DNA from 2 places in the Arcicella sp. GW458-12-2-14-TSB2 genome. Region 2 is predicted to be linked to the other one. Evidence: riboswitches for the same ligand, from Rfam matches in the RefSeq annotation. Region 2 holds a riboswitch; the other holds the start of a gene.
The links. Region 2 has a riboswitch for cobalamin ahead of metE (5-methyltetrahydropteroyltriglutamate--homocysteine S-methyltransferase). Riboswitches for the same ligand answer to the same signal wherever they lie in the genome.

Region 1 (6,118 bases), on a different contig from region 2:
TAAAATGGGTTAGGAGTATCGGTAAGGTGGAGTTCTTGGACGGGAAATGCGTTAGGCTGTTTGGTACTTTTCAAGATATCAACACTGAGACCCTAGCCAAAGAGGAGATAATCAAAGAAAAACAAAAGCTTCAAAGTGTTATTGAAGGTACTAATGTAGGTACGTGGGAATGGAATGTACAAACGGGTGAAACAGTCTATAATGAACGTTGGGCAGAAATTATTGGCTATACGCTAGAGGAGTTGGCTCCGATAAGCCATGAGACTTGGGAAAACCTAGTCCACCCAGAAGACCTAAAGATTTCTAATCAAAAGATACTCGACTGTTTTGAAAAGAAAATAGAATTCTTCCGTTGTGAGTGCCGAATGAAACACAAGGATGGGCATTGGGTCTGGATACACGATAAAGGTAAAGTAGTTACGTGGACAAGCGATGGACAGCCCTTGATGATGTATGGAACACATTCTGACATTAGCGAGCAAAAGCAAATCGTTGAAAGAAATAAGGTGTTTATTGAACATACCCCTACTGCCATAGCGATGTTTGATAATAACCTAAAATACTTAGCGGTTTCTGAAAAATGGAGGGCTGATTATCGTTTAGAAGGCATCAACTTAATCGGCAAAACACATTATGAGATTTTTCCAGAAATAGGTGACGATTGGAAGAATATTCATCAAGAATGCTTACAGGGGAAATCTATCAAAAGAAACGAAGATAAATTTGTCAGAATAGATGGCACTGTTCAATGGCTAAAATGGGAAATAAAGCCGTGGTATAATGATAATAATACCATAGGCGGGCTACTTATGTATACCGATGATATTACTGAACAAAAGAAAATTGAACAGAGTCTTCTGGAAAAACATACTTTATTGGAAACAATTCTTGAAAGCATTGATGTCGGGATTGTAGCTTGCGACCAAAATGGTGCGCTTACGCTGTTCAATAGCACTACCAAACGCTGGCATGGATTACCCTTGGACGACGTACATCCATCCGAGTTTTCAAAATATTATGGGCTTTATGATTTAGACGGAAACCCACTTCTGACTGAAGATATACCCCTCATCAGAACTTTAAGAGGTCATAAAGTAGAAAATCAAGAAATATTAATTTCGTCTACCAATGGTACATCACATATTGTTTCTACTTTTGGTGCTCAGCTCAGAGGGCCAAATAATGAACTATTTGGTGCTGTTGTTGCGATGCATGATGTAACAGAGCGAAAAAAGGCTTTAGAGAAGCTGTTGATTAGTGAAGAATCTTTTAGAGGAAACTTTGAAAATGCTGCTATTGGAATGGCCTTACTAGAGCCTGATGGACGATGGATGAAGGTTAATCAAACACTTTGCAATATTGTTGGTTATACAGAGGAGGAACTGTTCTCATTAACCTTTCAGGATATTACACATCCAGAAGACCTTGAAGCAGATTTACACTTACTGAATGAATTAGTAAATGGCGAGCGACAATATTACCACATGCAAAAACGATATTTCCATAAAAAAGGGAATGTAGTGCATGCTATTCTGGCGGCATCATTAGCAAGAGATCAGGTTGGGAAACCGCTCTATTTTATTTCTCAAATAATAGATATTACTCAGCAAAAGAAGGCAGAGTCAGAAATTCAGGCTCTTTTAGATGTTACAAAAGACCAAAACGAAAGGTTGAAAAACTTTGCACATATAGTTTCGCATAATTTGAGGTCGCATTCAGGGAATATTTCAATGATGATGGATATCTTATTGGAAGAATACCCAGCATTATTGGATAACGAATACATCACTTTATTAAAAGCGGCATCTACAAATCTTAAAGAAACTATCGTTCATTTAAATGAAGTAGTTTTGATGAATACCACTATTATTGACAATTTGAAAAGTGTTAATCTGTACAATGCGATAGAAAATGCTATTCAGAATGTTTCGGCTTTTGCAAAAGATTCAAATGTAAATATTAAAAATACTATTGGTAAAGATGAACGAGTTTTGGCTGTTCCTGCTTATTTAGATAGTATCATTTTAAATTTTTTAACAAATTCAATAAAGTACAGCACAGAGGAGAGAGATAGTTATGTTAAATTATCGACCTTTATCGATAAAGGGCACGTGGTTTTAAAAGTAGAAGATAACGGACTGGGCATTGATTTAAAACGCCATGGTGCAAAATTATTTGGTATGTATAAAACCTTTCATGCACATAAAGATGCTCGTGGGATTGGTTTATTCATTACAAAGAACCAAATAGAAGCAATGGGAGGGAAAATAGACGTGATAAGTGAAGTAAACAAAGGAACGACATTTAGTATATATTTTAAACATGAAAAAATTTAATATTGCTTGCATCATTGATGATGACCCCATTTTTATTTTTGGTACAAAAAGAATCATGCAACTTGCAAATTTTTGTGACGGCTTTTTAGTTTTTCACAACGGGAAAGAGGCATACGAGAGCTTGAGAGCGATTATCATTGGCGGAGAAAAACTTCCAGATTTAATTTTATTAGATTTGAATATGCCTATATGGGACGGTTGGCAGTTTTTAGATGAGTTTATCCAGATTCCTAATGAAAAAATCACTACCATTTATATAGTAACAAGTTCGATAGACCCTGAGGATGTTAAAAAAGCGGAAGCCTACGAAATCGTTAGTAATTATTTGGTTAAACCTATTAAGATGGAGGATCTCAAAAAATTAATGGAATAAGCTAAATACTAAACAATCAACTGTATTTCAGCCATTTAACCAGTTATAAAGTAAAACATTTTACAGTTTAAATCTAATTTTTATATCATACAAATAAATTTTCTACTACCTTTGCAACAGTTTATGGTGCATTAGGCTCGTTTCTATATGAGTTTAAGGCTTAATAGGGAATCAGGTTTTAAGTCCTGAACTGTCCCCGCAACTGTAAGTTTCAATACAATTATTACCATTCTTCGATAACCACTGGTTTAATGGTGAGTAAGTGAATGAATGATTGAGTGAATGAAGAAATTCAAAAATAATCCTAATAATCAATTGGCTTATTAATCACTAAATCGCGAAATCACTAAATCACTAAATAAATTGGGAAGGTCAAGGTAATGATGAAACAAGTCAGGAGACCTGCCATTAAATCATTCTTAATTGTTTGCTTACGGAGGATAAGCATCATTGAGCGTTCGATTATTTCTTTTAAACTTTCTTGGTCAATTTTTTCGGTTTATTTCCGTAGGTCAAGACCTAACTATTCAGGTTATGTCTGCTGTTTTCACGTATTTGTTACGTTGTAAGCCTATATTTTCGCTCATCGGGATATTTGTATCCTTACATTGCTATGCCCAAGAAATTTCTAACAGACAGATTGATGAAGTAAAAGTAACAGGCTTTTCAAACGAGCATTTTATGGCTGGCTTGAAAGTTAAAAAAATAGATTCAACTACTTTAGCTCGTTTTCAATACCAAACCTTAGCAGATTTCCTGCAATACCAATCGCCCATTACTTTCAAAAGTTATGGTAATGGTCAGTTAACTAGTATTTCTTTCAGAGGCACTTCTGCCATGCATACAGCCGTACTTTGGAACGGTCTGAACATCAATAACCCTATGGCTGGGCAAACAGATTTTTCTACTGTGCCACTCTTAGGCTTCGACCAAATGGCTATCCAATACGGTTCGGCGGCTTCTTGCGTAGGTTCTGATGCTGTAGGTGGGAGTATATTATTGGGTTCTGTTCCACAATGGAAAAAACCTGGCGTAAATCTTACAGTAGGTGGTCAATACGAAAGTTTTGATAATTATAATGGACAAATAGGATTAAGATTTGCCCATCATACAGAGAAAGGTTTACAGTTCTCAGGGAAAACTTTGCTTTATGGCAGTAAGTATAATAATCATTTTTCAGGAACCGAAAGAACAGATAATGCAGGAAGAACATATCAGATTGTGCCTTCGGAAACTGCTCAAAAAGGCTTTATCCAAGATTTATATTTGAAACAACAGAACGGAAACTTGTTTGCTTTCAATGTTTGGTTGACCGACAATAAACTAAGTATTCAACCTGATATAATTGCATTTAGGGAAATTACCCAAACCAAAGCTTCGCGGTTTCTATCTTCCTATCAATTCGGTAATACGAATGTAAAAATGGGATTTGTAAAAGACATTATTGACTATGGCACTGGCGATTTTTCAGCACCTAGTCATTCTGAAACAGATCGTTACATTGCTCGTGCCGAACATGAAATTAGCTATAAAAAGGCAAATTCACGATGGAATACTAATATCAAAATAGGTGGCGAATTTGTGCATTATATTGCCCATGTCGATGGCTATGACAGTGGTGCCATTAGCGAAAACCGTCAAGATATATTTGCACTCATCCGTAATCAATTCTCCGACAAGCTAACGGCTTCACTTAATCTTCGTCAAGCTTTTTCTAATCGTTATCAAGCTCCCTTTACTCCCTCGCTAGGGGTTGAGTACCTATTGCTTTCTGCCAAGAAAAGCCAAATAGTGGTCACAGGTAATGTAGCAAGAAGTTATCGTTTACCGACCCTTAATGAGCGATACTGGAAAACACTTGGGAATCCAAATATTCAACCCGAAAGTGGTTTCAACAAAGAAGTAGGTATTAATTGGAAACAAGTAATTTCCGAAGAACTTAATACCTCATTAGGCGTAAATGCCTATCATAATTTAGTTGATAATTGGACCTACTGGAACCCTGACAAAGGATATCGTGTGGAAAACCTACAGCAGGTACTAGCAAAAGGATTTGAAGTTACGGGCAATATAAAATACCTCAAAGGGAGAATGCTAGCGGGTATTACCACTACTTATGCTTATACCCATGTTTCTCAACAAAAAATGTATGCTGCTTATACCGAAGACATTATCGGCAAGCAAATGATTTATGTGCCTCTACATACCGTTTCGGGGACTGCCTATGTAGGTAAAGGAAACTGGACATTAAATTTTCAAGGCTTATATAACTCCGAACGTTATATCACTTTTGATCATTCTGGTCGCCCTTTTCCTCCATATTTTATATTGAATGCTACTATTTCAGGGAAAATACAAGTAGGGAAAACACAAGCTAATTTGCTTTTCCAAATGAATAACTTGACAGACACTGTGTACCCAAGTGTGAAGAAAAAAGCCATGCCCGGGCGAGGCTTTTCACTGGGGTTAGTTTTTAATATTTAGCATCTGATAGGCTTGTGGTCATCGGCTATCAGCTTTCAGATGAAAGCATTAATACTGAAAGCCGACGACCGAAAGCTGAAGTCCAAAAAAATATTTTTTTCAATTTTAATCCATTAAAACAATGCAATTTAATTCTATTATCATTCGCTCATTAGTGGCAAGCACGTTGTTCTTGTCATTAAATGCTTGTAATTCAACCTCAGAACCTGAACCTTCTCAACCTTATGATACTGGTATTTTTGTAGTAAACAGAGGCAATTTCTCAGATAACAATGGCTCAATCACATTCATCAACCCTACTACCAAAGTTAGTAGTTTTGATATTTTCCAGAAGGAAAATCTTAATTCAGTGGCTGGTGGAGTAGCTGACTATGCGGATGTTGATGGTTCAGGGGTAATCTTAGTAGATAATCAAACTGCTGGAAAAGACTATATCCAAATCGTAAATGCTCGTACTTTCAAAGCTATCGCAAAAATAGATTCTAACATGGTTGAAAACCCTAGTGCTGTTATAAAGGCGGGTACTAATAAAGCATATATTTCTTGTTGGGATACTTTTAATGCTGATTATTCTTATAAGCCTGGTACTGTATTAGTAGTTGATTTAACTAAAAATAAAATAACAAAAAAAATTACGGTTCAACAAGGTGCAGACAAAATGGTTGCTATTGGCAATGAGGTGATTGTTTCGTCAACTACTTACAGTGGCACAAAAAATATTTCTATTATCAATACTCAAACAGATGCTGTTTCTCAAACAGTAGAAATAGGTTCTAACCCTCGCTTGATTGGTACAGATGCAAACGGTAAATTATGGTTCTATGCAGATGAAAAATTTGTAAAATTCAACCTAAGTACTAAAACAGTCGAAAGTCGTACTGCTTTTGCTACAGAGAGTACTCTTGATCAATCGGCTAACAGTTTT
Region 2 (6,118 bases):
TATTTTTTAAGGCTAATTCTGTTTCTGCCCAACGGCGAGTTTTCAAGCCACAATCTGGATTTACCCATAAATTTCTAGCAGGAATATTCACCAAGGCTTTTTCTAACAACACAAGCATTTCCTCTGTTTCTGGTACTCTTGGCGAGTGAATATCATACACCCCTGGCCCGATTTCATTTGGATATTTAAAATCAACAAAAGCATCCAATAGCTCCATTTGTGAACGAGAAGTCTCGATTGTAATCACATCGGCATCCATATCAGCTATGTGTTTGATGATGTCATTAAACTCAGAATAACACATGTGCGTATGAATCTGTGTTTCGTCTTTTACACCCGAGGCACTCAAACGAAATGCTTCTACCGCCCATTGAAGGTAGTATTCCCAATCGGCACGACGCAATGGCAATCCTTCACGAATAGCAGGCTCATCAATTTGGATAACTTTAATACCCGCTTTTTCTAAGTCTAATACTTCATCACGAATGGCCATGGCTATTTGGAAAGCTGTGGTTTTTCGTGCTTGATCGTCTCTTACAAAAGACCATTGCAAAATAGTAATTGGTCCAGTAAGCATGCCCTTCATTAACTTGTCTGTCTTAGATTGTGCGAATTCTGACCAACGGACTGTCATAGCAACTGGGCGTTCTACATCACCATAAATAATAGGCGGTTTTACACAGCGACTGCCATAACTTTGTACCCAGCCATTTTGCGAGAACACATATCCTGATAATTGTTCGCCAAAATACTCCACCATGTCATTGCGTTCAAACTCACCATGAACCAACACATCTAAACCAATTTCTTCTTGCCAACGGATAGACTTTTCAATTGCTACCGCAATTTGTGCATCATATTCTTCTTGAGAAATAACACCTTTTTTAAGATTAGCTCTCAATACACGTACATCATCTGTTTGCGGAAATGAACCAATCGTAGTGGTTGGGAAAAGTGGCAATTTTAACGTTTCTAACTGCAAAGCCTGACGAACCGCAAAAGGACTTGGTCTATGAGCGTCTTGCTCCATTAAAGCTGCTACTCTTGCCTTTACCTGTGGTTTATGAATCAAGGCTGAATCTTTTCTGCCTTGAATAGCCTTTTGATTTTCAGCGAAATGTTGTGCAAAGAAAGGGGCAGATGCTGGCTCAGAAAGCTTTCTTAATACATTTACTTCATTCAATTTTTGCTTGGCAAAAGCCATCCAATTTTTGATTTCTGGAGTAAGTACTTCTTCATTTTGCTCTAAATCCAAATCGCAAGGACTGTGTAGTAAAGAGCAAGAAGGTGCAATCATTACTCTTTCTTGTCCTAATGTATCAATTGCTTTTTGAATCAATGTCAATGATTTAGCATAATCGTTCTTCCAAATATTACGACCATCTACGACACCAAGTGAAAGGATTTTTTCTGTTTGGGCAAAATCTGTTTGCTCAAAAATATCGTCTAACTGCGAAGGACAACGAACTAAATCAAGGTGTAGGGCATCAATATCTAAAGTAGTAGCTACATAAATATTTTCACCAGTACATTCGAAATAGGTTGCTACCAATATATTTAAATTCGGAACGCCCTTTTTGATTTTTTGATAGGCTTGTTGGAATGCTATTTGTTCATTTTCTGTCAAATCTAACATCAAGCAAGGCTCATCTAGTTGTATCCAATTTGCTCCGCGTATTGCCAATTCTTGTAAAATATCAATATAAACAGGTAATAGTTTTTCTAATAAATCTATTCTATCAAAGCCAGCTTCTTTTTCTTTTCCTAATAGCAAGAAAGATACAGGGCCAATCAATACGGGTTTTGTGACAAACCCCATTTGCTTGGCATCTTCAAAATCGATGATGATTTTATCAGAATATCTCTTAAAGTGTTGATTTTTAGTGAATTCTGGAACGATATAATGGTAGTTTGTATCAAACCATTTAGTCATTTCCATGGCTTTAATATCAAGACCGTCACGCTGTACGCCTCTTGCCATCGCAAAATAAATATCTAATTCACGGTTGGTTTGTCCGTCAACCAAAGCATGGTAACGCTCAGGAATAGCCCCGACCAACAAAGCAGTATCAAGGATGTGGTCGTATAAAGAGAAATCATTAGAAGGAATCAATGCTATTCCTGCCTCTTGTTGAAGTTGCCAGTTTTGTCTTTTGATTTGGCGGCCAATCCTAAGCAATTCGTCTTTGGTAGATTTTCCTGCCCAAAATTGCTCGCAAGCACGTTTTAATTCTCTTTTGCTACCGATACGAGGGTAACCCAAATTGTGTGTAAACATAGTAATTGTTGTTTTAAGGTTCGTGCTTTATCAAGTGTTGATAAAGCATTTTGGCGTATTCTAAAACACGCCGAATGGAACTGAAAACACCACACCGTCATGCGTAAAGCATAAGCACACGCTGATTCATTGCTGAAGCAGAGTAATATTCGACAAGTATATTATAAAAATCAATGCGTGAACTAAGCCCTATTTCGTGAGGGAATAGTCATTGAGAAGGTAGGCAAGTCTCCTGACTTGTAACATTTTCTTCACCCTTCTCATTCTTTGAAAAGAACAATGGGCTAAACGGAAGAAAAATCGTTTCTGTTCGAAACCGTTACTTACAGTAGCACGTCTGTTCGTGATTCTCACACGATTCCTTTTTAATTTATGGTGAAAGGTTATTGACTTTCCCTTAAAACCAACCTCCTGATTGACGGGTGTTTACTGAGTTACCGAGCAAAGGTATTAATGATAAATATATAATAGACATATTATCCTTGTATATTTAAATATTTAGATATTTTGATAAGTATATGTATGTTTAATAGATAAAATATATAATAAAATTGTAAAATTTAAACAAAATATCTTTTTAAATTTTCTTCCTTGATTATAAGTTTATCACTCCATTAAAATATCTATCATCGAGGATAGATATTAAGCCATTATTACGAAAAAATCATGTTTTGATAACAATGCCTTTACTTTCCAGAAATCTTACGTGAATAACTTGCACCCTCAATTAAAAAGCAAATCCTTACTTTTTCCTTTTTAATTACAATTTAATTATATTGTGATTAAATATGAAAATTCCATTTACAACAGAACTAAAATGAACACAAAACCTTTTTTTAAGACCCAATCGACGTTGATTCTTGGCGTCTTAGTTGGGGCGACAGTTGGCATTTCTGCTAGTCCAGCTTTTGCCAACAATGCTTCCCTTTTCACAATCAATAAATCGTATACTTATGAAAAAACACTACTAAACAAAACGCTCAAAGAGATTACAGTAAAAGGTAGAGTAATTGATGCTAAAACCAAAGAGCCTTTGGCAGGATGTAATATTCTGGTAAAAGATAGTAAACGTGGAGTGAATGCAGATGCCAATGGTAACTTCAGTATCACCGCTGACGAAAATGCAACGTTAGTATTCACATTTGTTGGTTATGAAAAACAAGAAGTAGCTATTGCAGGGAAAAGTACAATTGAGGTAGCGTTGGTATCGACTGCATCAGACTTAGCACAGGTAGTCGTAATTGGTTACGGAAGTTCAACGAAAAAAGATATTACAGGGTCGGTGAAGTCACTGAAAAGTGCAGAATTCAACCAAGGAATTATTAACTCGCCTGAACAACTGTTACAAGGTAAAGTGTCGGGTGTAAATGTTACCTCTGCCAGTGGCGAACCCGGAGGAGTACAAAATATCAGTGTTCGTGGGCCAGGTGGTGTAAGAACAGGAAGTACGCCACTTTTTGTGGTAGATGGTTTGGCTTTGGATAACTCAAGTAGTGGCGGAGCAACCAACCCTCTTAACTTTTTGAACCCTCAGGATATTGAATCAATAGATGTTTTAAAAGATGCTTCGGCAACAGCTATTTATGGTTCAAGAGGTGCAAATGGGGTAATCTTGATTAGTACTAAAAAAGGGAAAGCTGGTTTTTCTTCTTTCAATTATTCTACTAGTTATGGTTTTTCTACGATGGCGAGGGCTTTACCTGTTTTCTCGGCAGATGAATACCGTAAACAAGTTCCTGCAGTAGGTGGTGTGTTAGAAGATTTGAAAGCATCAACTGATTGGCAAAAAGAAATTTCAAGAACAGCACTTACTAAAAACCATAACATCTCATTAGGTGGTGGTGCTGATAAACTTACTTATTATGCTTCATTTGGGCTTCAGAATCAAGAAGGTATTTTGAAAAACAATCAACTAGATCGTTATACGGGCCGTATTAATGTAACACAAAAATTATTAGACGACCGTATCAGCATTGATGTAAACTTAAACGCTACTAATACTAATAACGAACGTCCTCCAATCTCAGGGATTATTGGTACAGCTATTTCTACCAATCCTACTTATCCTGCTTACGATGATAAAGGACAACCTTATTCTTATGTAAATGGTGTAAACCCATTGACTACTTTGAAGTTAGAGAAAGACGTTACTTCTATTACGCGTATCATCGGAAATATCTCTCCTTCTATCAAAATCATTGATGGCTTAGTATATAAATTGAACTTTGGGATTGATAATTCAAGCTCATCTCGTGATTTACAATCATTGGCAAGTGCAGTGCCTTTGCAAGATGGTCGTTTAGAGACAATCAATATTACTAATACCAACCGTTTGATTGAAAACTATTTGACTTATACAAAGGCTATTAAAGACCATAGCTTCTCAGCTTTAGTAGGACATTCGTATCAAAAATTCATGTTCCGCGGACGTTCTTATAGTATTAACAAATTCCCTATTTCAGACATCGAGCCTATCTATAATCCAGGATTAGGACAAGACCTTACGTTGGCAAACAACAAGCCAACAGGTTATGCGACTAACGATGAATTACAGTCGTTTTTCTCAAGAGTAAACTATCAGTTTAAAGACAAATATTTATTAACTGCTACTTTAAGGGTAGATGGTTCTTCAAAATTTGGAGCAAACAATAAATATGGTGTTTTCCCTTCTTTCTCGGCAGGTTGGAGAATCTCTGAAGAAGAATTCTTAAAAGGTTCTGCTTTCAGTAATTTAAAAGTAAGAGCAGGTTGGGGACGTACTGGTAACCAAGAAATTCCTTCAAAAATTACTCAGGCTAGATTTACTTCAGTGGTTTCTGCGGGTACTTCTTATCCATTAACAGAAACAGGAGCATATCCTGCTGGAACATCTTATACGAGATTAGCCAACCCAAATATTCAATGGGAGCAATCTACACAAACAGATATCGGTATTGATTTTGGCTTCTTGAATGGTGCTTTGACGGGTACAATTGATGCTTTCAATAAAGTATCTGGAGATATTTTGTTAGAAGTAATTCCAGCTGACCCAGTTCAGCCAGCAGGTACATTCTGGACGAATGTAAACAACATGACAATTACCAACAAAGGGTTAGAATTAGAATTGAACTACCGTCGTGCATCAGCAAGTGGTTTTACGTATGAAGTAGGTGGAAACATTACTTTTATTGATAATGTTGTTAAAAACTCACCTTACTCAGTTATCCCTTCAGGTTCTGCTTCTGGTTCTGGTTTGACTTCGGCTACTATTAATGGTTATGTGAGCGGTCAACCAATAGGTACGTTCTTCTTGAAAGAATTTACAGGATTTGATGATAAAGGAATCAGCACTTTCCGTGACGTAGATGGAGATGGAATCGTTACTGATAAAGACCGTATTGCAGCAGGAAGTGCATTACCAACCAAGCAATTTAACTTCTTTGGTCGTGCAAACTATAAGGGTTTTGACTTGTCGATTAACTTCAATGGTGTTGCTGGTAACAAAGTGTATGACAATACAGCTAATGCCAACTTCTATAAGTTAAGACTATCAAAAGGAATTAACACTACAGCCGAAGCCATTGCTTCAAGTAATGAATCAGTTAACAACTCAGCTCCAGTTTCTACAAGATACTTGAAAGACGGTGCTTTCCTTCGTTTGAATAACTTGACTTTAGGTTATAATGTAAATACTAAAGCATTGGGTATTAACAAATGGGTATCTACATTGAGACTTTCGGTAACAGGTCAGAACCTAGCAGTATTTACTAAATATGATGGCTATGACCCTGAAGTAAACACAGACAGAACTGTTAATGGTATTACTTCTTACGGAATCGACTATTTAAGTTATCCAAAAGC

Region 1: it holds a riboswitch for cobalamin, as region 2 does, so the genes downstream of both, AC07XN_RS08215 (TonB-dependent receptor plug domain-containing protein) here and metE (5-methyltetrahydropteroyltriglutamate--homocysteine S-methyltransferase) in region 2, are expected to answer to the same signal.

Annotation. Positions count from the first base shown of each region.
Region 1 is NZ_JBWKYN010000041.1:15,543-21,660, forward strand. Features, by position in the region: gene AC07XN_RS08205 (PAS domain-containing sensor histidine kinase) at 1-2,336, shown strand, start outside; gene AC07XN_RS08210 (response regulator) at 2,323-2,709, shown strand; cobalamin riboswitch at 2,817-3,133, shown strand; gene AC07XN_RS08215 (TonB-dependent receptor plug domain-containing protein) at 3,244-5,193, shown strand; gene AC07XN_RS08220 (YncE family protein) at 5,315-6,118, shown strand, end outside.
Region 2 is NZ_JBWKYN010000049.1:15,118-21,235, forward strand. Features, by position in the region: gene metE (5-methyltetrahydropteroyltriglutamate--homocysteine S-methyltransferase) at 1-2,278, opposite strand, end outside; cobalamin riboswitch at 2,484-2,701, opposite strand; gene AC07XN_RS09340 (SusC/RagA family TonB-linked outer membrane protein) at 3,096-6,118, shown strand, end outside.